DNA from 3 places in the Pseudomonas sp. 43A genome. Region 3 is predicted to be linked to each of the others. Evidence: predicted binding sites of a transcription regulator. Region 3 holds the regulator's gene; each other region holds the start of a gene.
What was found. The regulator sigma-54, encoded in region 3, starts transcription at its own class of promoters, with help from an activator protein. The targets are predictions, from matches to a motif close to ANTGGCATNNANNTTGCTNT.
Positions count from the first base shown of each region.

Region 1: a site for sigma-54 is predicted at 8,127-8,146, ahead of HUW52_RS06085 (pilin). Genes of this name have one in related genera too.
Region 2: a site for sigma-54 is predicted at 7,536-7,555, ahead of glnA (glutamate--ammonia ligase). Genes of this name have one in related genera too.

Region 1 is NZ_CP054880.1:1,371,252-1,381,814, reverse strand. It holds gene acs (acetate--CoA ligase) at 1-1,163, shown strand, start outside; gene HUW52_RS06110 (oxygenase MpaB family protein) at 1,215-2,087, shown strand; gene HUW52_RS06105 (class I SAM-dependent rRNA methyltransferase) at 2,226-3,242, shown strand; gene HUW52_RS06100 (DUF748 domain-containing protein) at 3,462-6,413, shown strand; gene HUW52_RS06095 (DUF2845 domain-containing protein) at 6,413-6,709, shown strand; gene HUW52_RS06090 (BON domain-containing protein) at 6,995-7,351, opposite strand; gene HUW52_RS06085 (pilin) at 7,649-8,080, opposite strand; gene pilB (type IV-A pilus assembly ATPase PilB) at 8,307-10,007, shown strand; gene HUW52_RS06075 (type II secretion system F family protein) at 10,010-10,563, shown strand, end outside.
Region 2 is NZ_CP054880.1:661,090-671,652, reverse strand. It holds gene HUW52_RS02940 (DUF2339 domain-containing protein) at 1-175, opposite strand, end outside; gene HUW52_RS02935 (glycogen/starch/alpha-glucan phosphorylase) at 430-2,880, opposite strand; gene HUW52_RS02930 (YkgJ family cysteine cluster protein) at 3,141-3,578, shown strand; gene typA (translational GTPase TypA) at 3,907-5,727, opposite strand; gene thiI (tRNA uracil 4-sulfurtransferase ThiI) at 5,867-7,321, opposite strand; gene glnA (glutamate--ammonia ligase) at 7,649-9,055, shown strand; gene HUW52_RS02910 (DUF4124 domain-containing protein) at 9,380-9,895, shown strand; gene HUW52_RS02905 (DUF4124 domain-containing protein) at 9,892-10,515, shown strand.
Region 3 is NZ_CP054880.1:6,088,877-6,099,439, forward strand. It holds gene murA (UDP-N-acetylglucosamine 1-carboxyvinyltransferase) at 1-465, opposite strand, end outside; gene HUW52_RS26865 (BolA family protein) at 488-727, opposite strand; gene HUW52_RS26870 (lipid asymmetry maintenance protein MlaB) at 842-1,147, opposite strand; gene HUW52_RS26875 (phospholipid-binding protein MlaC) at 1,144-1,794, opposite strand; gene mlaD (outer membrane lipid asymmetry maintenance protein MlaD) at 1,806-2,273, opposite strand; gene mlaE (lipid asymmetry maintenance ABC transporter permease subunit MlaE) at 2,273-3,070, opposite strand; gene HUW52_RS26890 (ATP-binding cassette domain-containing protein) at 3,070-3,879, opposite strand; gene HUW52_RS26895 (KpsF/GutQ family sugar-phosphate isomerase) at 4,155-5,129, shown strand; gene HUW52_RS26900 (HAD family hydrolase) at 5,129-5,653, shown strand; gene lptC (LPS export ABC transporter periplasmic protein LptC) at 5,662-6,234, shown strand; gene lptA (lipopolysaccharide transport periplasmic protein LptA) at 6,221-6,766, shown strand; gene lptB (LPS export ABC transporter ATP-binding protein) at 6,766-7,491, shown strand; gene HUW52_RS26920 (RNA polymerase factor sigma-54) at 7,679-9,169, shown strand; gene hpf (ribosome hibernation-promoting factor, HPF/YfiA family) at 9,243-9,551, shown strand; gene ptsN (PTS IIA-like nitrogen regulatory protein PtsN) at 9,564-10,028, shown strand; gene rapZ (RNase adapter RapZ) at 10,031-10,563, shown strand, end outside.

The DNA.
Region 1 (10,563 bases), 2.1 Mb from region 3:
TCTACACCTCGGGCAGCACCGGCAAACCCAAAGGCGTGCTGCACACTACCGGCGGCTATTTGCTGCAAGCGGCGATGACCTTCAAATACGTGCTCGATTACCGCGACGGCGAAGTGTTTTGGTGCACCGCCGACGTCGGTTGGGTCACCGGCCACAGCTACATCGTCTACGGCCCGCTGGCCAACGGCGCGACCACGTTGATGTTCGAAGGTGTGCCGAGCTACCCGAACAGCTCACGATTCTGGCAGGTCATCGATAAACACAAGGTCAACATTTTCTATACCGCACCGACCGCCCTGCGCGCGTTGATGCGCGAAGGTGCCGAACCGCTGAAGGAAACCTCGCGCGCCAGCCTCAGATTACTCGGCAGCGTCGGTGAGCCGATCAACCCGGAAGCGTGGGAATGGTATTTCAACGTCGTAGGTGAACAGCGCTGCCCTATCGTCGACACTTGGTGGCAGACCGAGACCGGCGGCATCATGCTCAGCCCGCTGGTCAGCGCCCAGCGGATCAAACCGGGCTGCGCCACCCAGCCGATGTTCGGCGTGCAACCGGTGCTGCTCGATGAACAGGGCAAGGAGATCAAGGGCGCCGGCAGCGGCGTGCTGGCGATCAAATCGAGCTGGCCGGCACAGATCCGCAGCGTCTACGGCGACCCGCAGCGGATGGTCGACACCTATTTCAAACCCTACCCCGGCTACTACTTCACCGGCGACGGCGCTCGCCGCGATGAGGATGGCGATTACTGGATCACCGGGCGCATCGATGACGTGATCAACGTCTCCGGTCACCGCATCGGCACCGCTGAAGTGGAAAGCGCGCTGGTGCTGCACGACAGCATCGCCGAGGCTGCCGTGGTCGGTTACCCGCATGACGTCAAAGGTCAGGGCATCTACGCCTTCGTCACCCCGATGAACGGCACCGAGCCGAATGATGAATTGAAGAAAGAACTGCTCGCCCACGTCAGCAAGGAAATCGGCAGCTTCGCCAAACCGGACCTGATCCAGTGGGCACCGGCCTTGCCGAAAACCCGCTCAGGCAAGATCATGCGGCGCATTCTGCGCAAGATCGCCTGCAACGAACTCGACAGCCTCGGTGACACTTCGACCCTGGCCGACCCGAGCGTGGTTCAAGGCCTGATCGACAAGCGCCTCAATCAGTAACACCCCGGGCGCGGTCAACCGGCCGCGCCCGCCCTTTCGCACTGAGTGGTCATGGAATTCATCCGCAGTCGTATTGAAAACCAACTCATGAGCCTGACCGGGCTGTCCCTCGGCCAACTCGACCTGGAAAACCCCAAGGGCGATCCTGGCCTGTTCGGTCCGGATTCGATCAGTTGGCAGGTACATGGAGATTTCAGCAGCATGTTGATCGGCGGCATCAGCGCGTTGTTGCTGCAAGCCTTGCATCCACTGGCATTGGCCGGGGTTTGGGATCATTCGAATTTCCGTGAAGACATGCTCGGACGCTTGCGGCGCACCAGTCAGTTTGTTTCCGGCACCATCTTCGGTTCGCGGCGGGATGCCGACTGGCTGATCGAGAAAGTGCGCACCATTCATCTGCAAGTGGTCGGCAATGCACCGGATGGCCGGCCTTATGCAGCGAGCGATCCGGATTTGCTGACCTGGGTGCACGTAGCCGAGGTCAGTAACTTTCTTGCAGCACATTTACGCTATCGCAATCCGCAGTTGTCAGGCGCGGATCAGGATCGCTATTACGCGGAAATTGCCGTGGTGGCTGAACGTTTGGGCGCGCGGGATGTGCCGAAATCGCGGCAAGCCGTGGCCGAGTATCTGCAACGCGTGCGCCCGCAGTTGCTCTGCGATGACCGCAGCCGCGAAGTCTTGCGCCTGTTGCTCGACGCGCCGGCGCCCAGTGTTCTGGCGCGGCCGTTTGGCGATTTGATGATGAAGGCCGGTATCGATCTGCTGCCGGACTGGGCCAGCGACATGCTTGATGTCCGGCAGAGTTCGCTGCAACGGCAACTGATTCGCGCCAGCGTCAGACGCAGTGCGCCGATGCTGCGCTGGGCGATGCGCAATGGTTCGGTGCAGCGGGCCAAACGCCGGATGGGTTTGCTGACTTAAAAGCTTCGCGAGCAGGCTCGCTCCCACATTTGGAATGCATTCCCATGTGGGAGCGAGCCTGCTCGCGAAGGCAGCACCTCGGTTACCCGCCAAGCTGCTAAACTCCCGCGCCCCCATTCTCTCCAGCAAGGCGCCCGCATGTCTTCCTTGAATCAGGCGCTGCGCGCCGCCCTCGAACAACGCCAGGATTTGCTGGCCGAGCTGCACCGCCAGGGCACCGATTGTTATCGGCTGTTCCACGGCAGCCAGGAAGGTGCTGGCGGTCTGACCATCGACCGCTACGGCCCGCAACTGCTGGTGCAAAGCTTTCACCAGACGCTGGAGCGTGATGACCTGCTGCAACTGCACGCCATGGTCAATCAGACCCTCGGCCTGGAAACCTTGCTGGTCTACAACGACCGTTCTCGCGGCAACTCGCGCATCGACCGCGAAGACGCAGTCTACAAAGCCGAAGACGCTGCACTGGCCGATCTGGTCGGTCACGAATGGGGCCTGAACTACCGCGTACGCGGGCGCCATGCCGGACAAGACCCACTGCTGTTCCTCGACCTGCGCAACACGCGCGGCTGGGTCAAGGATCACGCCAAGGGCAAATCCGTGCTCAACCTGTTTGCCTACACCTGCGGCGTCGGCCTCAGTGCGGCGGCCGGTGGTGCGCGTGAAGTGTGCAATCTGGATTTCGCCGAAGGCAATCTGGCGGTCGGTCGCGAAAACGGTCTGCTCAACCCGCAGTTGCCAGAGATGCAGTTCATCCAGTCGGACTACTTTCCGGCCATTCGCCAACTCGCCGGCCTGCCGATCAGTCAGCGCCGTGGACAGAAACTGCCGAGCTATCAGCGTCTGGAACAGCGCCAATACGACCTGGTGCTGCTCGATCCGCCAGCGTGGGCCAAGAGCGCATTCGGCACCGTCGACCTGCTGCGCGACTATCAGAGCCTGCTCAAGCCGGCCCTGCTGAGCACCGCCGACAACGGCGTGCTGATCTGCTGCAACAACCTGGCGAAAGTCAGCATGGACGACTGGCGCGAGCAGGTGCTGCGCTGTGCCGAAAAGGCCGGACGGCCAGTGCGCGAGTGGAGCGTGATGACTCCCGGCGCGGACTTCCCGTCCATGGATCAGCAACCGCCGCTGAAAACCCTGATCCTGCAGCTGTGACACTTGCGTACGGCTAACAACTATCCCCCTGTGGGAGCGAGCTTGCTCGCGAAGGCGTCATGTCAGTCGGCATATTTATCAACTGAACGACCGCTTTCGCGAGCAAGCTCGCTCCCACAGTGTTTGTGATTACAGAGAAATCTGAACAATCCTGCCCCATGCGAGGTACTTCGGAACCAGAATCGCGTGCCATACTCCAAGGCACTCCGATTCAGACAGATGAAGCCGCACATGCCCAAAGGATTGATTCGCGCGATTGGCGCCCTGTTGACTGCTCTGGCCCTCTACAGCCTGCTGGGGTTTCTGATTTTGCCGGGCATCGCTCTGCGGGTAGCCAATCAGCAACTGGCCAACTACGCGACGGTGCCCGCGCATATCCAGCGTATCGAGCTCAACCCGTTCAGCCTTGAAGTCACCCTGTGGGGGCTGGTCATCGGCGAACCGGGCAAGGAGCAGATCGGCTTCGATCGCCTGTACGCCGACCTGCAAATCGACAGCCTGTGGACCAAAGCCCTGCATCTGGCCAACATCGAGCTGGACAAGCCGAAGAGCGAAATCCTTTTCGCCAAAGACGGCAAGCTCAACCTGCTCGGCCTGTTCAATGTGCCGGCCAGCGAGCCGACACCGGCCGACCCGGACGCCAAGCCCTTCCCGCTGCGCATCGACAACATCAAACTGGCCGGCGGCGTCGTGCACTTTGAGGACGTGCGCCCGAGCGAGCCGATCGAATTCCTCTACGACGACCTCAGCTTCGAGCTGAAAAACCTCAGCACCCTGCCCGAAGACAGCGCCGACATGACCCTGGTCGCCATCGGCCCCGCCGGCGGGCGAATCGACTGGAGCGGCAACTTCAGCCTGATCCCGTTCACCTCCGAAGGCACCCTCAAAATCACTGACGGCAAGATGAAAGCCTTCTGGCCTTACGTGCGTGATTCGGTGCCATTGGTGCTCGAAGACGGTGTGATCAGCCTCAGCACCGACTACAAACTCAATCTGTCGAAAGAAACCGAACTGCTGCTGAACAACGTCGCCGTCAGCATCGCGCCCTTCGCGATCAAGGCACCGGACGGACGCCCACTGGCGAAACTCGAGCGCCTCGACGTCAGCGAGACCTCGGTGGACCTGGCCAAGCAGCAAGTGGTGGTCGGCAAGATCCGCAGCAACAAACTGGAAACCTGGGCCGCCCTCGAAGCCGATGGCCAACTGGACTGGCAGAAACTGTTCGCCAGCCAACCGTCGAAACCGGCCGCCAAAGCCGCTGCTGAACCTGCGAGTACGCCGGCGGCTGCCGACTCGCCGAAAGCTGAACCGACTGCGCCGAGCAAGCCTTGGCAAGTGCTGCTCAAAGACGTGCAATTGCGTAACTACACCGTGCATCTCGCCGACCGTTCGGCAACACCTGCGGTGGCACTGGATATCACGCCGCTGAACGTCGATCTGCAAGACTTCGACAGCCTCAACGGTTCGCCCTTCAAGCTCAAGCTCGACAGCGGCGTGGGCAAGCAAGGCAAGATCACCGCCGACGGCACGGTCAATCTAGCCCCGGTCAACGCCCAGCTCAACGTGAAAACCTCGGACATCGACCTGCGCGTCGCGCAGTCCTACATCAATCCGTTCATTCGCCTGGAACTGCGTAGCGGCATGCTCGGCAGTGACCTTAAGGTCAATCTCAAGAGCACCGAACCACTGGCGCTCAGCGTCACCGGCCGCGCGCAGATCGATCAACTGCACACCCTCGACACCCTGAAAACCCGCGACTTCCTCAAGTGGCAGCAAGTGGTGGTCGAAGGCCTGAACTACCAGCACGGCGACAGCCTGTGGATCGACAAGGTCAACCTGTTCCAGCCGTATGCGCGGTTCATGATCAACGACGATCGCACCACCAACATCGACGACCTGCTGATCCCGCAACCGGCCGACAGCGGCGCAAAAACCACGGCAGCCAAACCGGCCAGCAACGAGAAACCGTTGGGTATTCACATCGGTGGCATCGCGATCAATGACGGCTCGGCGAACTTCGCCGACTTCAGCCTGACGCCGAACTTCGCCACCGCCGTGCAGCAGCTCAACGGCCAGATCGGCACCATCGACAGCCGTCAGGCGAAACCAGCCAGCGTCGACATCAAAGGCAAGGTCGACCGTTATGCACCGGTGACCATCAAGGGCGCGGTCAATCCCTTCGACCCGATGGCCAGCCTCGACATCGCCACCAGTTTCAAACGCGTCGAGCTGACAACGTTGACGCCCTACTCCGGCAAATTTGCCGGTTACCGCATCCGCAAGGGCCGGCTCAACCTCGACCTGCATTACCTGATCACCAAGGGCCAGCTCAAAGCCGAAAACAAAGTGGTGGTCGAGCAATTGCAGCTCGGCGAAAAAGTCGACAGCCCGGATGCCGTGAGCCTGCCGCTGAAACTGGCGATTGCCCTGCTCAAGGACGTCGACGGCAAGATCTCCATCGAGTTGCCGGTGACCGGTGATTTGAACAACCCGCAGTTCAGCGTGATGCCGATTGTCTGGCAGACCCTGCGCAACCTGATCGTCAAAGCCGCTGCCGCGCCATTCAAGATGATTGGCGGGCTGATCAGTGGCGGCGGCTCGGAAGACCTTGGCACCGTGTCGTTTGCCCCGGGCTCTAGCGATTTGAGCAAGGATGCCGAAGCGGCGCTGGTCAAACTGTCGCAAGCGTTGAAGGAACGTCCTGCCCTGCGCCTGGAAATCGAAGGCACCGCCGCACAGAGCAGCGATGGCCCGTTGCTCGCCGAGCAGCGTCTGGAACGTGAATACCAATACAACTACTACAAGATGCTCCAGCGCCGCGGCGATAAGGTCCCGGCCCAGGCTTCATTGCTGCAAGTGCCAGACAGCGAAAAAGGTCCACTGCTCGAAGGCATTTACCGCACCCGTCTGAAAACCCAGCCACCGGCCGAATGGAAGGATCTGGGCAAGGAAGAACGTACGGCGAAGATGCGCGAAGGCGTGATCAAGTTCTGGAGTGGCAGCGACGTGCTGTTGCGTCAGTTGGGTCAGGACCGCGCCAGCAGCATCAAGGACTATCTGGTCGATAAAGGCCAACTGGCAGACGACCGTGTGTACTTCATCGACGCCAATCTCGGTGAAGCCGAGAGCGATGGCCGCGTGGTCACGCAAATGCATCTGGATGCCGAATGATGAAACTGCAGTGGCTGGCCTTGATTGCAATGACCTTCGTGGCCAGCCACACCTTGGCATCCGATACGCTGCGCTGCGGCAGTCAACTGATCAGCCTTGGCGACCGCTCCAGCGAAGTCCTGCAAAAGTGTGGCGAACCGGTCAGCCGTGATGTGCTCGGCTACAAGCGCAGCGCCAATCGTCGCGAAGAGTTTCAGGTCGAGGAATGGAGCTACGGCCCGAGCAACGGCATGTACCAATACCTGCGCTTCGAAGGCAATCGCCTGCGGCAGATCACCAGCAAACGCGGAAACTGATCCAAATCACTTACCCATGTGGGAGCGAGCTTGCTCGCGAAGGCGTCTGGTCAGTCAAATCCATTGTGACTGGCATACCGCTTTCGCGAGCAAGCTCGCTCCCACAGTTGTTTTGCGGTGCCCTTCGATTCTTTCGCCCCTGAAATAGAACAGGCCCCGACACAAGTGGCGGGGCCTGTAATGGTCACATCCGTGTGACCGTTCGCATGAACTCTAAAGTTGCGGCAGACGTATTGCTCGGCCCGTCTGTCGCGTCTTCTCCCGGTCCAGGCGAGAAGTCATGCCTTACTCGGCTTTCAGGCCGTCAGCGGAGACCGCTTTGACGCCTTTGATTTTCTTGGTGATGTTCACTGCGGTGGTTTTCTGAGCTTCGGTGATAGCTACAGTCGACGACAGGGATACAACACCTTTGTTGGTTTCTACCTTGATGTCAGTGCCAGGGATGCCTTTTTCGGTGACCAGGTCGCTTTTGACTTTGGTGGTGATCCAGGTATCGGAAGTAGTTTCTTTAGCCTTGGTCATTTCACCGGCAGCCAGAGTCATTGGAGCCTGGGTAGCCTGAGTGGATTGTGCAAACGCACCGGAAGCCATGGTCAGGGTCAGCGCGGTAGCAGCAGCGGCAGTGATAGCGAACTTCTTCATACGAGTAACTCCTGTTTTTCTGGAAAGTCTGCTGGTTGTCTTGTCAGCAGGGTTACCAAGGTATTTGCGAACGCTGTGCCAACTTTTCTATTCGAATAAAGTTCATATAAATCAATAAGTTATCAATTATAGATATTTCCGAAATCATGCAATTTGCATGACTTGCGCAATATTCACATGCAAGTTGCGGTTTTTCGGAAAGTTCCTAAGACTCTGAAATTATTGAAGCTTTTGTGATGTGCTGTGCAATGAAAAATGCCCCGCATTGCGGGGCATTCTGTTCAGCACAAATTCAACTTATGTACCGCTGGCGGTGCAGCCTTTTGGCGAATAATCCGGTGCCACCGTGGTAGCACAGCTCCAGACACCAGCGCCGGTGCCCGAAGAGCGAGTCAGCGTAATGGTTTTACCCAGCACCGGTGCCGGAGCATTGGCGATCGTACACACGATCGATCCCGCGCCGTCAGCGGCGGTACCTGTAGCCGACAATGCACAGTTGGATGTAGTGGCCACCGCATCCCCCTTCACGATTGCCAGGGTAGGATTTGTACCTTGATTGATGGTGTCTTCAAACGGCACCTTCAGCGCACTGATTTCCGCCAGCCCCGCCGTCACCTTCGACCGCGCCTGATACTTGGAATACTGCGGCAAGGCGATGGTCGCCAGAATCCCGATGATCGCCACCACGATCAGCAGCTCGATCAGAGTAAAACCTTGTTGTTTTTTCATAGACACGCTCCATGCATGAGTCGAAATCTCATGATCTGAAAGGGGTGCAGCATAGGCCATGCCAATGCCTTCGAAGCCCCGCACATTGGGCGCAAAGCGCGCACACCGCCATTTCCTACAACCTGCAACCGCACTATCTGACACTTTTTGTCACCTGCACTGGCCGTGTTTGGCGCTGTCACTTGACTAGGCTATAAGTCATGAACTGCAAGCGTGCGGAATCCCCATGAATGACATCGCTCTGAGCGGTCTGGCCAAGCAATTGGTGCAGGCCGAACTGCTGACAGAAAAGAGTGCCCAGCAAGCCTGGCAACAGGCTCAGCGTAATCGCTTGTCGCTGGTCAGCTATCTGGTGCAGAACAAACTGGTCAAGAGCTGGCAGGTCGCAGAGATCGCCTCCGAGCACTTCGGCATGGCCTTCCTTGATCTCAATTGCCTGGACAAAGAAACGCAGCCCAAAGGGCTGGTCAGCGAAAAACTGGTGCGCCAGCATCACGCCCTGCCCTTGTGGCGGCGCGGCAATAAGCTGTTCGTGGGGATTTCCGACCCGAGCAACCATCAAGCGATCAACGACATCCAGTTCAGCACTGGGCTAAGCACCGAAGCCATTCTGGTCGAGGACGACAAGCTCACCGACGCCATCGAGAAATTCTTCGACACCCACGCCAGTGGCCTGGAAGACATGGCCGATGTCGATCTTGACGGCCTGGATGTCGAATCCATCGATGACAGCAAGCAAGACACGATTGGCGGACTCGACGCCGACGATGCGCCGGTGGTGCGTTTTGTTCACAAGATGTTGCTCGACGCGATCAAAAGCGGTTCTTCCGATTTGCACTTCGAGCCCTACGAGAAGAACTACCGGGTGCGAGTGCGCACCGACGGCATCCTGCGCGAGGTGGCCAAACCGCCGATTCAACTGGCCGGGCGGATCGCTGCACGTTTGAAGGTCATGGCCAGTCTCGATATTTCGGAGCGGCGCAAGCCGCAGGACGGGCGGATCAAGATGCGCCTGTCGAAGAGCAAGTCGATCGATTTCCGGGTCAACACCCTGCCAACCCTGTGGGGCGAAAAAGTGGTGATCCGGATCCTCGATCCGTCCAGCGCACAGATCGGCATCGACGCGCTCGGCTACGAGCCGGTGCAGAAAGACTTGTACATGGCCGCGCTCAAGCAGCCTCAAGGCATGATTCTGGTCACTGGCCCCACCGGCTCGGGGAAAACCGTGTCGCTGTACACCGGCCTGAATATCCTCAACACCGTCGACATCAACATTTCCACCGCCGAAGACCCGGTGGAGATCAACATGGAAGGCATCAACCAGGTCAACGTCAATCCCAAACAGGGCCTCGACTTTGCCCAGGCGCTGCGCTCGTTTCTACGGCAGGACCCGGACGTGATCATGGTCGGCGAGATCCGCGATCTGGAAACCGCCGAGATCGCGATCAAAGCCGCGCAGACTGGTCATCTGGTGCTCTCGACCCTGCACACCAACAGCGCCGCGGAAACCCTGACGCGCCTGCACAACATGGGCATCCCCGGCTTCAACATCGCCACCTCGGTCAGCCTGATCATCGCTCAGCGCCTGGCGCGAAAGCTGTGCAGCCACTGCAAGAAGCCCATCGAGATCCCACGCGAAACCCTGATCAAGGAAGGTTTCCCCGAGGAACGCATCGGCCATTTCACGATCTACGAGCCGGTCGGTTGCGATCACTGCAACGGCGGTTACAAGGGACGCGTGGGGATTTATGAAGTGGTGAAAAACACACCGGAGTTGCAACGCTTGATCATGGCCGAAGGCAACTCGCTGGAAATCGACATTCAAATGCGCCGCGACGGCTTCGACGACTTGCGCACCTCAGGGCTGCACAAAGCCATGCAAGGCATCACCAGCCTTGAAGAAATCAACCGGGTCACCAAGGACTGAACATGGCGGTCAAGGCAGCAAAAATCAGTATCTACGCCTGGGAAGGTACGGACAGGAAAGGCAGCAAAGTCACCGGTGAGCTGAGCGGACAAAACCCGGCGCTGATCAAGGCACAACTGCGTAAACAGGGGATCAATCCCGGCAAGGTGCGCAAAAAATCCGCGTCGTTGTTGAGTTTTGGCAAACGCATCAAGGCCCAGGACATCGCTCTGTTCACCCGGCAAATGGCGACCATGATGAAGGCAGGTGTGCCGCTGCTGCAGTCGTTCGACATCATTGGCGAAGGCTTTGAAAACCCGGCCATGCGCAAGCTGGTCGACGAGGTCAAACAGGAGGTCGCGGCCGGTAACAGCTTTGCCACAGCCCTGCGCAAGAAGCCGCAGTATTTCGACGAGTTGTATTGCAACCTGGTCGATGCCGGCGAGCAGTCCGGCGCGCTCGACACCTTGCTCGAACGGGTCGCGACTTATAAGGAAAAAAGCGAACGGCTCAAGGCCAAGATCAAGAAAGCCATGACTTACCCCTCCGCCGTGGTGCTGGTCGCAGCGGTTGTGAC
Region 2 (10,563 bases), 1.4 Mb from region 3:
CGACCTTCGCCTGCTCAAGTTGACGTTGCTGCTCCATCGTCTGCGAGCCAAGCCGCGCGATGCGGATCGTCTGCCCGATCACCAGCCCCAGCAGCGCGCCCAACAGCGCATCACTGAACGACTCGTCGAGCAGCCAGCCGAGCACCAGCCCGATCAACATGAACATCCATTGCATGGTCGATATCCCTAAGCGGCCCCAAGACGGGGCGAGTCCGGCGATTGCTTCAGTCTAGGCACAAACCCTGTGGGAGCGAGCCTGCTCGCGAAAGCGGTTTGTCAGCCAACATTTCTGTTTAACAAGACAACCGCTTCGCGAGCAGGCTCGCTCCCACATTGGATCGGTGGTGACTGGAGCAGCCGGTAACCGGCGCTCAGTATATCGATCCGGCCCAACAAACGTTGGGCCTTACGCACATTTGTGGCGGAAAGTTACTCCAACGCTTTCCAGATATCCGTGGCGTACTCGCGAATCGTCCGGTCCGAGGAGAACCAGCCCATCCGCGCCGTGTTCAGCACCGCCGAACGCCACCAGTTGTTACTGTCGTGCCAATGCTCTTCAACGCGTTTCTGCGCTTCCCAATAAGAGTCAAAGTCGGCGCAGACCAGGAAGCGGTCGTAATCCACCAGCGAATCGATCAGCCCGGTGTAGCGCGAAGTGTCATCCGGCGAGAACACCCCGCTGCGAATCGCTTGCAGCACGTCGTTCAAACGATGGGACGCGGCGATGTCTGGCAAGGCGCTGAACTCATGATTCTGTTTACGCGCTTCAACCTGTTGTGCGCTGAGACCGAAGATAAACATGTGTTCGGCACCGATACGCTCGCACATCTCGACGTTGGCGCCGTCCAGCGTGCCGATGGTCAGTGCGCCGTTGAGGCCGAACTTCATGTTACTGGTGCCCGACGCCTCGAACCCGGCAGTGGAAATCTGCTCGGACAAGTCCGCCGCCGGAATGATGCTCTCCGCGAGGCTGACGTTGTAGTTGGGCAGAAACACCACTTTCAACAAGCCGCGCACGGTCGGATCGTTGTTCACCACCCGAGCGATATCGTTGGTCAGCTTGATGATCAGTTTGGCCTGGTGATAACTCGCCGCTGCTTTGCCGGCGAAGATTTTCACCCGCGGCACCCAGTCGACTTCCGGCTCAGCGCGAATCGCCTGATACAGCGCCACGGTGTGCATAAGGTTGAGCAACTGGCGTTTGTATTCGTGAATCCGTTTGACCTGCACATCAAACATGGCCGCCGGGTTGACCGCGATACCCAGCCGTTCGTGAATCAGATAGGCCAAAGCCTTTTTGCTGTGCAGGCGTTGCTCGGCGAAGGCTTTGCGGAACGCGGTTTTCTCGGCGAAAGGCTCGAGATCGAGCAGTCGCTCTTCCGGGTTATCCAGCAAATCCGGCCCCAGCGCATCAACCAGCATCGAAGTCAGTTCAGAGTTGGCCTGATACAACCAGCGGCGGAAGGTAATGCCGTTGGTTTTGTTGTTGATCCGCTCCGGATAGAGCTTGTGCAGCTCAGCAAACACGGTTTTGCGCATCAGTTGAGTGTGCAAGCCAGACACGCCGTTGACGCTGTGCGAACCGAGGAACGCGAGGTTGCCCATGCGCACCCGGCGACCGTTGTCTTCTTCGATCAGCGACACCGCGCGCAACACGTCGAAATCGTGAATGCCTTTGGCGCGCAGCGAGTCGATGTGCTGAGCGTTGATCAGGTAAATGATCTGCATGTGCCGTGGCAGCATGCGTTCCATCAAGCCCACCGGCCAGGTTTCCAGTGCTTCCGGCAGCAGCGTGTGATTGGTGTACGACAGCGTGTCGACGGTGACTTGCCACGCCGCGTCCCACGCGACGTCGTAGACGTCGACCAGTTGGCGCATCAGTTCGGCAACGGCAATCGAAGGGTGGGTGTCGTTGAGCTGGATCGCCGCGTGATCGCCCAGGGTCAGTACCGAGGTGTGCATGTTGCGATGGCGACGCAGCAGATCCTGCAACGAGGCGGCGACGAAGAAGTATTCCTGACGCAGGCGCAGCTCTTGCCCTGCTTCGGTACTGTCCGCCGGGTAAAGCACGCGGGAGATACTTTCGGCGCGAGCAACCTCGGCGACGGCGCCCAAGTGGTCACCGGCGTTGAAGCGTTCCAGGTGCAAATCTTCCATGGCGCGGGCACGCCACAGGCGCAAGGTGTTGACGCTCGCCCCGCGCCAGCCGACCACCGGCGTGTCGTAAGCAATCGCGCGGACGGTTTCCGCCGGTGACCAGACCTGTTTGGATTTGCCGGAAACGTCGGTGACGGTTTCAACGCTGCCGCCGAAGCCGATGGAGTAGACGACTTCCGGCCGTTCAAACTCCCACGGGTTGCCGAAATCCAGCCAGTGCTCGGTCTGCTCCTGCTGCCAGCCGTCGACAATGGCCTGGCGGAACAAACCGTGTTCATAACGAATGCCGTAACCGTGGCCAGCGATGCCGAGGGTCGACATGCTTTCCATGAAGCACGCCGCCAGACGACCGAGGCCGCCGTTGCCCAGCGCCGCGTCGGGCTCCAGCAAGCGAATGCGCTCCAGATCAACGCCGAGTTCGGTCAGCGCCTCACGGGCGACATCGAGCAGGCCTAGGTTGCTCAGGCTGTCGTAGAGCAAACGGCCGATAAGAAATTCCAGCGAGAGGTAATACACCCGTTTCTGGCCTTTGCGGTAGATCTGCCGGGTGTGGTCCATCCAGTGTTCGACCATGTGATCACGCGCAGCCAACGCGATGGCTTCGAACCAGTCATGGTCGAAGGCGTGATCGGGGTCTTTGCCCACCGCGTAGGTGAGTTTGGTCAGGACGGCGTCGCGGAATGCGGCCACCTCTGCTTCGCGAACTAGTGGTTCTTGAGTCATCAATGGGACCTCGAGCGAGCGGGGAATTGTCTGAGCCTAGACGGTCTGACCGACGGTCGAGGCTCTGGTTCGGCAGTATTTCCTGAGACGGTGAGATGGCCCGGCATTACCTTGGCGGATGAGCTAATGAATGCAGGGGCCGTGCCGAATTGTCCGGCAATGTGCCTGTACGCAGAAAAAATCTGGCGAAAGGTTGTTCAAAAATCCACCAGTCCCGGTATGATCGCGCGCCCTGATGCACACACGCCTGGTAACTCCCGATGATGAAGCCCAACCTGATTGCCGCCGCCGAGATCGATCGTCTCGATACGTGGGCAAAATACTCAGCCCCGATGTGCGGTTCCTGCGTGTCCAGCTGCTGCACGCTGCCGGTTGAGGTGAAGATCAAGGATCTGGTGCGCATCGGTGTGGTCGACGAGTTCGAACTGGGCGATCCGCCAAAGAACATCGCCAAGCGTTTGCAGAAGGAAGGCCTGGTCGAGCGCTTCAACCAGAAGTCCGGCATCTTCACCCTGCAGCGCATGAGCAACAACGATTGCTACTACCTGGATCGTAAGAGCCGCCTGTGCACCATTTATGACAAGCGCCCGGATACCTGCCGCAATCACCCGAAGATCGGGCCGCGCCCGGGGTATTGCGCGTATAAGCCGAAGGAAGTTGAGCGCGTGCAGAATTTCCGCGCTATCGAGAAGTTCTAAAAGCTGACCCTCATCGGAACGCCGCCCGCCCAGCCCTCTCCCGGAGGGAGAGGGGGCCGACCGAGGTGTCTTGCGCCTGACATCGACCTGAAAAATATAGTCGATTATAGATTCGGTACAGCCCCACCAAATCGATTATGGATTCAGCAGAATTCTTTCAAGTCGATGCATCTCATGAATATCCCCATTCGGTCCCCTCTCCCTCTGGGAGAGGGCTAGGGTGAGGGGCTCTTGATCTTCAAGACTCAATCCACATTTCCCCCCAGACAAACAAAAACGCCCCCGGTCTCGCGACCGGGGGCGTTTTCATTCAGCCTGAACTAATGACTCAGTTCTTGGCTTTCTTGGCAGCGCGGGTACGCTCGCTTTCGTCCAGGATCTTCTTGCGAAGACGGATGGACTTAGGAGTGACTTCGCACAGCTCGTCTTCCTGGATGTATTCCAGAGCCTGTTCCAGAGTGAACTTCACTGGTGGAACCAGAGCGATGGTTTCGTCTTTACCCGAAGCACGCATGTTGTCGAGCTTCTTGCCTTTGGTTGGGTTCACACCCAGGTCGTTGTCGCGGCTGTTCTGACCAACGATTTGACCGTTGTAGATCTCCTGGCCGTGTTCTACGAACAGCTTGCCACGAGCCTGCAGGGTTTCCAGCGAGTAGGTCAGAGCCTTGCCGGTTTCAACCGAAACCAGAACGCCGTTCTGACGGCCGGACATGTGGCCCGACTTGACGGTGTCGTAACGATCGAAGATCGAGGTCAGGATGCCAGCACCGTTGGTCAGGGTCAGGAACTGGTTACGGAAACCGATCAGACCGCGAGCAGGGATGTTGTATTCCAGACGAACACGGCCCTTGCCATCCGGCACCATGTTGCTCAGGTCGCCTTTGCGCAGACCCATCTCTTCCATGACCTTGCCCTGTGCTTCTTCAGGGATGTCGATGGTGACGTTTTCAAACGGTTCTTGCTTGACGCCGTCAACTTCACGAATGATCACTTCAGGACGGCCCAGGGCCAGCTCGAAGCCTTCGCGACGCATGGTTTCGATCAGTACCGAGAGGTGCAGCTCACCACGGCCGGAAACCTTGAACTTGTCAGCGGTGTCGCCTTCTTCAACGCGCAGTGCAACGTTGTACAGCAGCTCTTTGTCCAGACGGTCCTTGATGTTACGGGACGTCACGAACTTGCCTTCTTTACCGCAGAATGGCGAGTCGTTTACCTGGAAGGTCATCGAAACGGTTGGCTCGTCAACGGTCAGAGGCTTCATCGCCTCGACAGTGTCCGGGTGGCACAGGGTGTCGGAGATGAACAGCGAGTCCATACCGCTGATGCAAACGATATCGCCTGCTGCAGCTTCTTCAACGTCGATGCGGTGCAGACCGTGGTGACCCATCAGTTTCAGGATACGGCCGTTACGGCGCTTGCCGTCGGCACCGATCGCCACAACCGGGGTGTTCGGCTTGACGCGGCCACGAGCGATACGGCCAACGCCGATAACACCCAGGAAGCTGTTGTAGTCCAGAGCAGAGATCTGCATCTGGAACGCGCCGTCACGGTCAACAGCCGGAGGCGGAACGTGGTCGACTACCGCTTGGTACAGCGGGGTCATGTCTTCCGCCATGGCGGTGTGATCCAGACCGGCAATGCCGTTCAGGGCCGAGGCGTAAACAACCTGGAAGTCCAGTTGTTCTTCGGTAGCACCGAGGTTGTCGAACAGGTCGAAGATCTGGTCCAGAACCCAGTCCGGACGCGCGCCTGGACGGTCAACCTTGTTGATCACCACGATTGGACGCAGGCCGGCTTCGAAAGCCTTCTTGGTCACGAAACGGGTTTGCGGCATAGGGCCGTCTTGAGCGTCAACCAGCAGCAGAACGGAGTCAACCATCGACATTACGCGTTCAACTTCGCCGCCGAAGTCGGCGTGGCCCGGGGTGTCCACGATGTTGATGTGGTAGCCGTTCCAGTTGATGGCGGTGTTTTTCGCCAGAATGGTAATACCGCGCTCTTTTTCCTGGTCGTTGGAGTCCATCACGCGCTCGTCGTTGAGCTCGTTGCGCTCCAGAGTGCCGGATTGACGCAGGAGTTTGTCTACCAGGGTGGTTTTACCATGGTCAACGTGGGCAATGATGGCGATGTTGCGTAGATTTTCGATCACTTGTGTATCTCGATCAGAGGATTCGGTTTGCTGACAAGTCTTGGCAGCGATTAGCAGTAGTGTCCGGCATGGCCGTTACAGCTTGACGGCGGTGTCGGGGGGCCGGTGACGCAGGCCACAGGCAAACAGCCCCGGGCACTTAGCTCGGTCGATAAACGCGCACATTGGCATGCCCCTCACTGAGCAAATGGTGAGCATGCAGGCGACTCATCACGCCTTTGTCGCAATACAGCAGGTACTGGCGAGTCGGATCCAGCTCCTTGAAACGAGCGTTCACTGCGTAGAACGGCATCGTCTGTACTTCTACGCCAGCGAGTTCCAGCGGCTCATCCTCGGCGGCATCCGGGTGACGGATGTCGATCACGATCTGGCCGGCCAGTGCTTCGCTGACTTCTTCAATCTGTACGTCCTGGCCCAATTCGTCGATCACCCGATCGATCGGCACCAGTTTGGCGTTTTCGAGCGCACGCTCGAGCACCGCCATGTCGAATTCTTTCTCTTCGTGCTCAACGCGACCGCGTTTGGCGGCAGTCTTCGGATTGACCGAAATGACCCCACAGTACTCCGGCATGTGCCGGGCGAAATCGGCGGTGCCAATCTCGTTGGCCGTGTCGATGATGTCCTGCTTGTGCGCCACGATCAGCGGACGCAGGACCAGCTTGTCGGTCACACAATCGATCACCGACAGGTTCGGCAGGGTCTGGCTCGAAACCTGGGAGATCGCCTCGCCAGTGACCAGCGCCTCGATCTGCAGGCGGTCTGCGATGTTGGACGCCGCGCGCAACATCATACGCTTCAATACGACGCCCATATGACTGTTATCGACTTTGCCGAGAATTTCGCCCAACACTTCTTCGAACGGAACACTGACAAATAGCACGCGTTGCGAGCTGCCGTACTTCTTCCAGATGAAATGCGCGACTTCCATCACGCCCAGTTCGTGGGCACGACCGCCGAGATTGAAGAAGCAGAAGTGCGTCATCAGGCCGCGACGAATGATCTGGTAGGCCGCAACGGTCGAGTCAAAGCCGCCGGACATCAATACCAGCGTCTGCTCCAACGCACCCAGCGGATAGCCGCCGATGCCGTTGTGCTGGCTGTGGATCACAAACAACCGTTTGTCGCGAACTTCGATACGGACTTCGATTTCCGGCGCTTTCAGGTCGATACCGGCGGCACCGCACTCACGACGCAGCTTGCTGCCAACGTATTTTTCAACGTCCATCGAGCTGAAGGTGTGCTTGCCGGCACGCTTGCAACGCACCGAGAAAATCTTCCCGGCCAGTGCAGCGCCGTAGTGCTGTTTGCACTTCTCGGTGATGTCGTCGAAGTCGCCCAGCGGGTACTCGTCGATCTGCAGAAAGTGCGCGATGCCCGGCATGCAGGTCAGGCGCTCACCCATCTCTTTCAAGGCTTTGGCGTCGGTAATGCGGGTTTCCAGCTCGAGATTGTCCCACACACCGTTCACCACCACGGCCGGGTCCAAGTCGCGGAGCACGGTGCGGATGTTCTTGGCCAACTGGCGGATGAATTTCGTCCGGACAGGTCGGCTTTTGATGGTGATCTCGGGGAAGACTTTTACGATTAGTTTCATGAAAACAGCGCGCGAACGGCCAGCCGAAAAAGGGGGGCGCGGATTATAGCGGAAATTGCTCAAGGTTTAACCAGTTAATGTGCAGAAGGTTTTCCATGCACCAAAACAGGTCATTTGCAGATTATGACGCTACATTAAAGGGCGATATTTTCTGCTTTAAGACGCTTTGCACCTTAATAAGCGTGAATTTGGGGCAAAAAACCCATGCTGGGGCACTGGCATGCAATTTGCTCCCTTGTGAGGCAGGTTGCCTTGGCAGAGTATTCGCGCCGGCATCACCACTATTAAGGGCATCCACTACCAGCCCTAATTCACCCGGAGGACACTATGTCGAAGTCGGTTCAACTCATCAAAGATCATGACGTCAAGTGGATTGATCTGCGCTTCACGGACACCAAAGGCACTCAGCACCACGTGACCATGCCGGCTCGCGATGCGCTGGAAGACGACTTCTTCGAAGTCGGCAAGATGTTCGACGGTTCCTCCATCGCTGGCTGGAAAGGCATTGAAGCCTCCGACATGATCCTGCTGCCGGACGACGAAACTGCCGTGCTCGACCCGTTCACCGAAGACGCCACCCTGATCCTGGTGTGCGACATCATCGAACCGTCGACCATGCAAGGCTACGATCGCGACCCGCGCGCCATTGCTCACCGTGCCGAGGAATACCTGAAGACCACCGGTATCGGTGACACCGTCTTCGCCGGTCCAGAGCCTGAGTTCTTCATCTTCGACGAAGTGAAGTTCAAGTCAGACATCTCCGGTTCGATGTTCAAGATCTACTCCGAACAAGGTTCGTGGATGTCCGACCAGGACATCGAAGGCGGCAACAAAGGCCACCGTCCAGGTATCAAAGGTGGTTACTTCCCGGTTCCGCCGTTCGACCACGATCACGAAATCCGTACTGCCATGTGCAACGCACTGGAAGAAATGGGCCAGACCGTTGAAGTTCACCACCACGAAGTGGCAACTGCCGGTCAGAACGAAATCGGTGTCAAGTTCAACACCCTGGTGAAAAAAGCTGACGAAGTTCAGACGCTGAAATACGTTGTCCACAACGTGGCTGACGCCTACGGCCGCACCGCTACCTTCATGCCGAAGCCACTGTACGGTGACAACGGTTCGGGTATGCACGTGCACATGTCCATCGCCAAAGATGGCAAGAACACCTTCGCTGGCGAAGGCTATGCCGGCCTGTCCGAAACCGCTCTGTACTTCATCGGCGGTATCATCAAGCACGGTAAGGCTCTGAACGGCTTCACCAACCCGGCCACCAACTCCTACAAGCGTCTGGTGCCAGGTTTCGAAGCGCCGGTGATGCTGGCCTACTCGGCTCGCAACCGTTCCGCGTCGATCCGTATTCCTTACGTCAACAGCCCACGTGGCCGTCGTATCGAAGCGCGTTTCCCGGATCCGGCTGCCAACCCGTACCTGGCTTTCGCAGCACTGCTGATGGCCGGCCTGGACGGTATCCAGAACAAGATCCACCCAGGCGACGCTGCCGACAAAAACCTGTACGACCTGCCGCCTGAAGAGGCGAAAGAGATCCCGCAAGTTTGCGGCAGCCTGAAAGAAGCTCTGGAAGAGCTGGATAAAGGCCGTGCGTTCCTGACCAAGGGCGGCGTGTTCTCCGACGACTTCATCGACGCTTACATCGCGCTGAAATCCGAAGAAGAAATCAAGGTTCGTACCTTCGTACACCCACTGGAATATGAGCTGTACTACAGCTGCTGATCCGGTAGCGCTGCGCTACGCGGCGTGAGTGAAAGAGGCCTCCTTCGGGAGGCCTTTTTTATTGCAGATCAAAAAAAACCCTCACCCTAGCCCTCCCGAAACGTCGGACCGCCCAGAGGGAGAGGGAACTGATCTCCATGCTTTTCAGAACCTGAGTTCACATGGCAATTTCAGGTCGGTGAAATTTGTGAGAGCAACCCGGTCAATCCCCTCTCCCTCTGGGAGAGGGTTAGGGTGAGGGCGTTGCCAGATGCTTACCGAGTTGGGCCAACCGCCGCGTCTGGCCTATGCTGCACCCCATCGTTTTCAATCCCGGTCGATGTCATGGGTCGCACCTTTCTCTACATTCTGCTGCTGATCGCCCTGCCCGCTGCCGCGCAGATCTATAAGTACACCGATGCCAACGGCAACACTGTCTACAGCGATCACTCGCCGGACGGCGTAAAGGCGCAGCCGGTGGAGTTGCCGCCGCTCAATCGCGTCGAGCCGCAAACACCCAACGCACCAGCCGCACCCGAATCTGACAATCGCCAGCCGGCACGCAATGATGCCTATGAGATTCTGGAACTCGCCGGCCTGCCCACCGAAGAAGCCCTGCGCGCCAATAACGGCACGTTCACCGTCAACGTGCTGATCAAACCGCGCCTGCGGCCACCGCATCAATTAAGACTGGTATTGGACGATGAACCCTACGGTCAGCCGAGCAACGTGCCGATCCTGCAACTGGTGAACGTGGATCGCGGCGAACATCGTCTCGCCGTGCAAGTGATCGACGGGCAGACGATCATCCAGCAAAGCCCGCCAGTCGCCCTCAGCGTGCAGCGAGTGCACAAGCCATGATCCGCGCGTGGTTGTTCCTCCTGTCGGCGCTGATGTCGCTGCAAGCCTCAGCCGAGGTCTTCACTTATACCGACGCGCAAGGCAATCGCGTCTATACCGACCAACCGCGCGGCAACGCCAAGCGAGTGCCGGTCGCCACCAGCAATCGCATGTCCGCCAACCCCGCCGCCGCCGCGCCGATCACCACCGCGAAAAAATCCGCGGAACAACCGCTGTTCCACTACGACATGCTGCGCATTCTGGTGCCCGAACCCGATGCAACCATTCGCAGCAGCGCCGGCGAAATCATCGTCAGCGTCACCAGCGAACCGGGCCTGCAAAAAGGTCATCGTTACAGACTGCTGCTGGATGGCCAAGCCACCGGCGAACCGGGACTGAGCCCGGTCTTCCCGCTAAATAACATTGATCGTGGCAGCCACAACCTTTCGGTGGAAATCCTCGATGCCGAAGGGCGGACGGTGGAACGCACTGCCAACCAGCCTTTCCACATGCTGCGCATCTCCCTCGCACAGAAACGCCAGGTCAAACCGTGCACCACCGACGATTACGGCGTCCGTCCGGAATGCCCGATGAAAGACAAACCGCCCGAGCCGAAAAACCCCTTCCTGCGTTTCTTCTAACGCCATTCAGCTTTGCGCACTATATTGGTGCATTAGCCTGCACCGTAC
Region 3 (10,563 bases):
GCGCAGGCCACCTTCAGGCGCCTTGGCTTTGATGTAACCGCCTTCGACGTCAATCACCGCACCCATGGCTTCGAGACCACGGATGTGCAGGTCAACCGGACGCGAACCGATGGCGCAACCGCCAGGCAGTGCGACTTCGGCTTCACCGAAACGGGCAACCATCGGGCCCAGTACCAGGATCGACGCACGCATGGTTTTCACCAGTTCGTACGGAGCGATCAGGGTCTTGATGGTGCGCGGGTCGATTTCGACGCTGAGTTTCTCGTCGATCACCGGCTCAATGCCCATGCGACCGAACAGCTCGATCATGGTGGTGATGTCGTGCAGGTGCGGCAGGTTGCCAACGGTCACCGGGCCATCGCACAGCAGCGTGGCCGCCAGGATCGGCAGGGCGGAGTTTTTTGCGCCGGAAATGCGGATCTCGCCATCAAGACGAGCGCCACCGGTAATAATCAATTTATCCATAAGAATCTCGACGCCCTTAGGCTCAGGTGCGCTCGGCCCAGGCCGCGCTGCTGAAAAATTTCATAGTGACCGCATGGATGCTGCCATCGGTGATCCATGGGTTCAAATGGGCATAGATCTGCTGCTGACGCTTCACCGGGCTCAACGCCGCCAGTTCATCGCTAATCACGTTCAGCTGGAAATTGCAGCCTTCGCCCTCAACTTCTACCAACGTTCCGGGCAGCTTTCCTTCAAGGAAGCTCTTCACTTCTACGGCCTGCATGCTCAACCTCAATCGGCGCCCTGTGCGCACGGGTCGGACATCATACAAAAAAGCCCCGCGCCTGCGAACCCCGCATGGCAGGACTCTGACGGGGGGCTTCTTTATGATGTGGGTTCAGGGGTGCGCCAACAGTTCGGTCAGTTCACTGACCTGAGCAATTTCGCGCATGTCTTCGGGCATCGCGCGGATGCTGACGGCCTTGCCGGCCTCTTTGGCATCGCGCATGAAGCACAGCAACAGGGACAAGCCAACGCTGCTGGACTTCTTTACGGCCGAGCAATCGATGATCAGCGAAGACGCCTTGCTGGACTTGATCAGCGCCTGACCTTCCTTGCGCAAGTCAGGGCCGGTGCGATAGTCCAGCACTCCGCTGAGCTGGAGCTCGTCGACATCACTCATACGAACTGCCGCCTCATTCATTGCGCCGGCTTCTCGGCTGCTTGCTCGGTGGTTTGCTTGGCCTTGGCCACTTCACCTGCCCAGTTGTTGATGGTCTTGTCCAGATCATTGCCGTTACGCTGCATCGCGTCAGCGAACTGGTCACGGAACAGCTTGCCGATGTTGATGCCGTTGATGATCACGTTGCGCAGCTTCCACTCGCCGTTGATCTTCTCCAGCGTGTACTGCACAGGATAGATCGCGCCGTTGCTGCCTCTGACGGTCATGCCGACACTGGTGCGGTCGCCCGACTCATCCTTGGCAGGATCAACGGTGATTCCCTGGTTGTTGTACTCAAGCAAGGCATTGCCATAGAACTGGAACAGGCCTTTCTTGAAGTTTTCCTGGAAGGTCTGCATCTGCGCCGGCGTGGCCTTGCGCGAATATTTGACCGTCATGATGCTTTTGGAAATGCCTTCAGCATCTACCACCGGACCTACGATGGTGTTCAGAGCAGTGTAGAAATCCTGCGGATCCTGCTTGTACTTCTCTTTGTTGGCCGACAGGTCGGCAAGCATCCGGTTGGTGGTGTCCTGAACCAGATCATGCGCGGATTGAGTCGCAGCGTTAGCCATCAGCGGCAATGCCGCGAGCAACACCAACAGGCCACGTCGCAAGGTAGAGATCATTCAAAAGCTCCTCATTTGGCGTCTTTGCTAACGGTATTGAGCAGGAATTTACCTATCAGGTCTTCCAGTACCAGAGACGACTGCGTGTCGTGAATGGTTCCGCCATCCTTCAGCGGCTTGTCTTCCCCACCGACGCTGATACCGATGTACTTCTCGCCCAGCAGACCAGCGGTCAGGATAGACGCTGTGGAGTCGGTCGGCAGATTGTCGACTTTTTTGTCCACTTGCAGGGTCACCCGACCGGTGAAGCTGTCGCGATCCAGATCGATGGCCGTGACCTTGCCGATGGTTACACCGGCCATGGTCACTTTGGCTCTGACCGTCAAACCAGCGATATTGTCGAAGTAGGCGTAGAGTTTATAGGTATCGGTGGTCGACGTCGGAGACAGGCCACTGACGCGCAAGGCAAGCAGCAACAAAGCCAGTATCCCTGCCAGCAGGAACAGGCCGACACCGATTTCCAGGGTGCGGTTTTGCATCAGAAATCTCCAAACATCAAAGCAGTCAGAATAAAGTCCAGGCCGAGCACTGCCAGCGAGGCAAACACCACGGTCTTGGTGGTGGCTCGACTGATGCCCTCGGAAGTGGGCTCACAGTCATAGCCTTGGAATACGGCAATCCAGGTCACGACAAAGGCGAAAACAATACTTTTGATCACGCCATTGACCACATCACTGGTGAAATTAACGCTGTTCTGCATGTTCGCCCAATAAGAGCCTTCATACACACCCAGCCAGTCGACAGCCACCCACGAACCGCCCCAGATACCCACCACGCTGAAAATCATCGCCAGCACCGGCAGAGAAATGAAACCGGCCCATAGGCGCGGGGCAATAATGTATTTGAGCGGATCGACACCGATCATTTCCAGGCTGGAAAGCTGTTCGGTGGACTTCATGTTGCCGATTTCTGCGGTCAGCGCCGAACCGGCACGACCGGCGAACAACAGCGCTGTCACCACCGGGCCGAGCTCACGCAGCAGCGTCAGCGCAACCATCTGCCCCACCGCCTGCTCCGAACCGTAGCTCGACAGAATGCTGAAGCCCTGCAACGCCAGCACCATGCCGATAAAGATACCGGAGACCACGATGATCACCAGCGACATGACGCCGACCGAATGCAACTGCTTGACCAGCAGACCGAACCCGCCACTGATCCCGCCACGCCCCAGCAGGGCATGAAACAGGAACAACGTGGCCCGACCAAACACCGCAACGGCATCGATCGCCGCTTCGCCGAACCGGCGCACGCGTTCTATTAATGAAATTCTGCGCATCAGCGCTTCCTCAGAAGATCTGCGCGGTAATCCGTCGCTGGAAAATGGTACGGCACCGGACCATCGGGATCGCCGGTCATGAACTGACGGATACGCGGCTCGTCCGAATTCATCAATTCGTCCGGCGTGCCCTGCCCCAATACCTGACCATCACCCACCACATAGATGTAGTCGGCGATGCTCGCGGTTTCGGCCAGATCATGGGAGACGACGATACTGGTGATCCCCAGCGCATCGTTAAGCAGGCGGATCAGGCGCACCAGCACGCCCATGGCGATCGGGTCCTGGCCGACGAACGGCTCGTCGTACATGAGGATCTGCGGATCCAGCGCAATGGCCCGGGCCAGCGCCACGCGACGCTTCATGCCGCCGGACAGCTCGTCCGGCATCAGCTCGATGGCACCGCGCAAACCTACCGCCTGCAATTTGAGCAGGACGATGTCGCGGATCATTTCTTCCGGCAACTCGGTATGAACGCGCAGGGGAAAGGCGACGTTCTCGAAGACATCGAGATCGGTGAACAGCGCACCGCTCTGAAACAGCACACCCATGTGCTTGCGCGCATCGAACAGATCGCTGCGCGACAGCGCCGGCAGGTTCTGACCGTTGACCCAGACTTCGCCGCTGGCCGGGCGCAACTGGGCGCCCATCAACCGCAACAGCGTGGTCTTGCCGCACCCGGAAGGTCCCATGATACCGGTGACCTTGCCGCGCGGGATGCGAATATCGACGTTATTGAAAATGCTGCGCGCACCGCGCTTGAAGGAGACTCCCTTCAGCTCGACCGCGTAGGCGTTATCGGCACTCATCTAAACTCCTTGCGATGCAGCCTCTCACTCGGACGCCTGGCTTTATTTAAAAAGCACGTACATCCCGGGCAGGCCGAACTGGCGGCGAACTATATCACTGCAAAGGCCAAGCGCCCAAGGCTTGTGCCTGCCGGTATTCGGCGATATGACAGGTCTGCGGGGTATTTTTCCGGGTTTTGGTAACGAGGAATGACAAAGCACGACGAACTTGCGTGAGGCTTTGCAACATAACCGCTATAATCGCCGCCTTTTCATCGGGCTATACGATTTCTGACATGAGCCAATCCAGCGACCTGATTCAATCGGCACAACGCACCATCCAACTCGAAGTGGAGGCCGTACAAGGCTTGCTGCCCCATATCGACGCCGATTTCGTACGCGCTTGCGAGATGATTCTGGCCAGCAAAGGCCGTGTAGTCGTGGTCGGCATGGGCAAATCCGGGCACATCGGCAACAAGATTGCCGCGACCCTGGCCAGCACCGGCACCCCGGCTTTTTTCGTGCACCCGGCCGAAGCCAGTCATGGCGACATGGGCATGATCACCCGTGATGACGTGATCCTCGCTCTGTCGAACTCCGGCTCGACCAACGAAATCGTCACCCTGCTGCCGCTGATCAAACGCCTGGGCATCCAGCTGATCAGCGTCACCGGCAACCCGCAATCGCCGCTGGCCAAGGCTGCCGAGGTCAATCTCAACGTTCACGTCGAGCATGAGGCTTGCCCGCTGAACCTGGCGCCGACCTCGTCGACCACTGCGGCCCTGGTCATGGGGGATGCGCTGGCCGTGGCGCTGCTGGAAGCCCGCGGCTTTACCGCAGAAGATTTTGCCTTTTCCCATCCGGGTGGCGCCCTTGGCCGTCGCCTGCTGTTGAAAGTGGAAAACGTCATGCACGCCGGACAGGAGTTGCCGCAAGTACAACGCGGTACGCTGCTCAAGGACGCGCTGATGGAAATGACCCGCAAAGGTCTGGGCATGACCGTCATCCTCGAAGCCGATGGCAAACTGGCCGGGATCTTCACCGACGGCGATTTGCGCCGGACCCTGGATCGCAGCATTGATATCCGTAGCGCCACTATCGACCAGGTGATGACGGCCCACGGCAAGACTGCCCGGCCCGAAATGCTTGCCGCCGAAGCCCTGAAAATCATGGAAGACCACCGAATCAACGCACTGGTCGTTGTGGATGAAGATGATCGCCCGGTCGGCGCCTTCAACCTCTCCGATCTGCTGCGCGCAGGAGTGATGTAATGAGCAACGATCTGCTGCAACGCGGCAAAGCGATCAAACTGGCGGTGTTCGACGTCGACGGCGTTCTCACCGACGGTCGCCTGTACTTCCTTGAAGACGGCAGCGAATTCAAGACCTTCAACACCCTCGATGGTCAGGGCATCAAGATGCTGATGAACGCTGGCGTACAGACCGCCATCATCAGTGGCCGCAAGACGCCAGTGGTCGAACGCCGGGCGAAAAACCTCGGCATCCCGCACCTGTTTCAGGGACGCGAAGACAAATTGGTCGTTCTCGACGGCCTGCTTGAGCAACTGGGCCTAAGCTATGAACAGGTCGCCTATCTCGGTGACGACCTGCCCGACCTGCCAGTGATCCGCCGGGTCGGTCTGGGCATGGCCGTGGCCAACGCTGCCGATTTCGTCCGCGAACACGCCCATGGCGTTACCCAGGCTCGCGGGGGCGAAGGTGCCGCCCGCGAATTCTGTGAATTGATCCTGCGCGCCCAGGGCCGCCTCGATGCGGCCAACGCCGCGTACCTGTGAGCCAAACCATGTTCAGCAAAAAATTTCGTAACTTCCTGCTGTTCGGCTGCATCGCTGCGATTTTCGCAGCGGTCGGCTATTGGAATATCAGCCCGGAACGCTTTCTCGACAAACCACCGGCCACCTCGGTGGAAACACCTATCGACTGGTATGCAACCAACACGCATACCCTGCAATACCTGCCGGATGGCAAGGTGCAGTATGAAATGACCTCCGAAAAAGCCGAGCACGTGAAGGCAACCGACGTCACGCTCGTGACCAAACCCGACCTGAACATGTATCGCGGAACGGAATTTCCGTGGCACGTGACCAGTGAGCGCGGTGAAGTGAACTCAGGCGGTACCGAAGTCGAACTGATCGACTCGGTACGCGTTGCGCGCACCGATGAAAAGAAGCGTGACATCCTGATCACTTCCACTCGCATGACCGTGTTCCCGCAGCAGGAATATGCGCAGACCGAGCAACCCGTTAGAATCGACGGCGCTGGCGGTGTATCGACTGGCGTTGGAATGAAAGCGTACCTGAAGGAAAGCAGGATACACCTGCTATCGAACGTAAGAGGACAGTATGAGGCTCGTTAAAACCCTCCCTATTTTGCTCAGTCTGGGCGCAGCACTGGGAAGCGTGAGCGCCTGGGCTCTGCCGAACGATCAGCAGCAACCTATCCGCATTCAGGCCGACGACGCCCAACTGGATGACAAGAACGGCATCGCTACCTATAAGGGTGATGTGATCATCACCCAGGGCTCGATGATCGTTAAAGGCAACACCGTCACCATGACTCGCGCACCGAATGGCGATATCGACGTAGTGACCTCCGTGGGCAACCTGGCTTACTTCGAGCAGTTGCAAACCCAGGGCGATACCAAACCGGTTCAAGGCTACGGCGTGACGATTCAATACCATGCCCAGCAAAACCGCGTCGTACTGATCGACAAGGCCAAGGTCGTCGACAAAGACGGCAACGTCACTCAGGGCGAGAAAATCGTCTATGACACCGTGAAGAAACTGGCCAGCGCCGGCCGCGCTACCGGCAGCAAGGTCACCGAGACGCGTCCGCGCATCGACATGGTGATCCAGCCGAAGAAGAAAACCGACGAGAAAACCCAGTAATGGCAACTCTGAAAGCTCAGCACCTGGCCAAGGCCTATAAAAGCCGCCAGGTCGTGCGTGATGTCAGCCTGTCGATCGACAGCGGCCAGATCGTCGGTCTGCTCGGCCCGAACGGTGCCGGCAAGACCACGTGCTTCTACATGATCGTTGGCCTGGTGCAGGCCGATCAGGGCCGCGTACTGATCGATGATCTGGACGTCAGCCATCAGCCAATGCACGGCCGTGCAAAGGCCGGCATCGGCTATCTGCCGCAAGAAGCGTCGATCTTCCGCAAACTGTCGGTGGCCGACAACATCATGGCCATCCTCGAGACCCGTCAGGAACTCGACAAGGCCGGTCGCCGCAAGGAGCTGGAAAGCCTGCTGCAGGAATTCCACATCAGCCACATCCGCGACAACCTCGGCATGAGCCTTTCCGGTGGTGAACGCCGCCGGGTGGAAATCGCTCGCGCGCTGGCAACGGCACCGAAATTCATCCTGCTCGACGAACCGTTCGCCGGTGTCGACCCGATTTCGGTCGGCGACATCAAGCAGATCATCCACCACCTCAAGGCCAAGGGCATCGGTGTATTGATCACCGACCACAACGTCCGTGAGACGCTGGACATCTGCGAAACCGCGTACATCGTCAACGATGGCCAGCTCATTGCTGAAGGCGATGCAGAAACCATCCTGGCCAACGATCTGGTCAAGGAAGTGTATCTGGGTCACGAGTTCCGCCTGTAAGCGTAACAGTGCCCGGTGCGCCGCCCGGGCGCTGTTTCGATTCAAGCAGGATTTAATACGCTTTAATTGTTACAGCGCTCTAGGCAAACACTTCAGTTTCAGGCATATAATTTGCTTAAGTTTGGCGCCCCGGCGCCCTGTAGTGGATGGCGCATAGCGCCGGCGAATAAGGTGTTAAGCCCCTGCCATGAAACCATCGCTAGTCTTGAGAATGGGCCAGCAGCTGACGATGACACCGCAGCTGCAACAGGCCATCCGCCTGCTCCAATTGTCGACCCTGGATCTGCAACAGGAAATCCAGGAGGCTCTGGAATCCAATCCGATGCTCGAACGCCAGGAAGAAGGCGACGACTTCGACAATTCCGATCCGATGGCCGACAACGCCGAACAGAAACCCACCGAAATCCAGGAACCCTCCTATCAGGAAACCGCCCCGACGGTGGACAACCTCGAGGACGGCGAATGGAACGAACGCATCCCCAACGAGCTTCCGGTCGACACGGCCTGGGAAGACGTTTACCAGACCAGCGCCAGCAGCCTGCCCAGCAGCGATGATGACGAGTGGGACTTCACCACCCGCACCTCCGCTGGCGAGAGCCTGCAAAGCCACCTGCTGTGGCAACTGAACCTCGCGCCGATGTCCGACACTGATCGCCTGATCGCCGTGACCCTGATCGACTGCATCAACAATCAGGGCTACCTGGACGAAACCCTCGAAGAAATCCTCGAAGCGTTCGATCCGGAACTGGACATCGAACTGGACGAAATCGAAGCCGTTCTGCACCGCATCCAGCAGTTTGAACCGGCCGGCATCGGCGCCCGCAACCTTGGCGAGTGCCTGCTGCTGCAATTGCGCCAGCTGCCAGCCAAGACGCCTTGGCTGGCTGAAGCCAAGCGTCTGGTCAGCGATTACATCGACCTGCTGGGCGGCCGCGACTACAGCCAGTTGATGCGGCGCATGAAGCTCAAGGAAGACGAGTTGCGCCAGGTCATCGAGCTGGTGCAAAGCCTCAATCCGCGTCCGGGCTCACAGATCGAGTCCACTGAAGCCGAATACGTCGTCCCTGACGTCATCGTACGCAAGGACAACGAGCGCTGGCTGGTCGAGCTGAACCAGGAATCGGTGCCGCGCCTGCGCGTCAACGCCCAGTACGCCGGTTTTGTCCGTCGCGCCGACACCAGCGCCGACAACACTTTCATGCGCAATCAGTTGCAGGAAGCTCGCTGGTTCATCAAGAGCCTGCAGAGCCGCAACGAAACCCTGATGAAAGTAGCCACCCAGATCGTCGAGCATCAGCGCGGTTTTCTGGAGTACGGCGACGAAGCCATGAAACCGCTGGTGCTGCATGACATCGCCGAAGCCGTGGGCATGCACGAATCGACGATTTCCCGGGTGACCACGCAGAAATTCATGCATACCCCGCGCGGTATTTATGAACTGAAATACTTTTTCTCCAGCCACGTCAGCACCTCTGAAGGCGGCGAATGCTCGTCCACGGCGATTCGCGCGATCATCAAAAAACTGGTTGCCGCGGAAAATCAGAAAAAGCCGTTGAGTGACAGCAAGATCGCTGGTTTACTGGAAGCACAAGGCATTCAGGTGGCTCGCCGCACCGTCGCCAAGTACCGCGAATCCCTCGGGATCGCGCCTTCGAGCGAACGCAAGCGGTTGATGTAAGCCACGTTACAGCGTTCCAGTGGCAGGCTATCCAGCCTGCCGCTTTATGCACTGGCAACGAAGGAGAAGCTGTATGCAAGTCAACATCAGTGGACACCAACTGGAAGTGACCCAACCTCTGCGTTCCTATATCGAGGAAAAACTCCAACGACTGGAGCGACATTTCGACAAGATCACCAACGTGCAAGTCACGATGTGCGTCGAAAAGCTGAAGCAGAAAATCGAAGCCACCTTGCATATTCCCGGCAGCGAAGTGGTCGCCAACGCAGAAGATACTGATATGTACGCTGCGATCGACTCACTCACCGACAAGCTGGATCGCCAACTCAAAAAGCATAAGGAAAAGACCCAGAGCCTCCTCCAGGGCGCGACCGGTCGTTAACACCCCTAACCCATGATCCGACTTGAAAACATCCTGACCCCCGGCCGTTCCCTGGTGAACGTGCCGGGCGGCAGTAAAAAGAAAGCCCTCGAACAAATTGCCAACCTTATCCATAAAGAAGTGCCGGATCTGGCCATGCAGGATGTCTTCGAGGCATTGATTGCCCGTGAAAAACTCGGCTCCACCGGTTTTGGTAACGGCATCGCCATTCCCCATTGCCGCCTCAAGGGTTGCGAAGCACCCATCAGTGCACTGATGCACCTTGATGCACCGATCGATTTCGACGCCATCGACGGCGCCCCGGTTGACCTGCTTTTCGTATTGCTTGTCCCGGAAGCCGCAACCGATGCGCACCTGGAGTTGCTGCGTCAGATCGCCAGCATGCTCGATCGCAAGGATGTACGCGAAAAACTGCGCAGCGCTCAGAGCAACGAAGCCTTGTATCAGGTTGTCCTGGACGAGCAGAACGGGCAGTAATCATGCGCTTGATCATCGTCAGTGGCCGTTCCGGCTCGGGTAAAAGTACCGCATTGGATGTCCTTGAGGACAACGGCTACTACTGCATCGACAACCTGCCGGCAGGCTTGCTGCCGGAACTGGCCGAACGTGCGCTGATTCACACTGAACTGGCGCAGCCGCTGGTGGCCGTATCGATCGATGCGCGCAACCTGCCGAGCCACCTGACGCGCTTTCCCGAACTGCTTGAAGATGTGCGCAGCAAGCACATCCAGTGCGACGTCCTGTATCTGGATGCCGACGAAGAAACCTTGCTCAAGCGTTTTTCCGAAACCCGCCGTCGCCATCCGCTGAGCAATGCCAACCGCTCCCTGGCCGAGGCGATCCAGGATGAAACCGCCCTGCTCGGCCCGATTGCCGACCTCGCGGACCTGAAGATCAACACCACCAATCTGAACCTGTATCAGCTGCGCGACTCCATCAAGCTCCGTCTGCTGAACCAGCCGGAGCCGGGCACGGCGTTTCTGGTCGAATCATTCGGCTTCAAGCGCGGCAT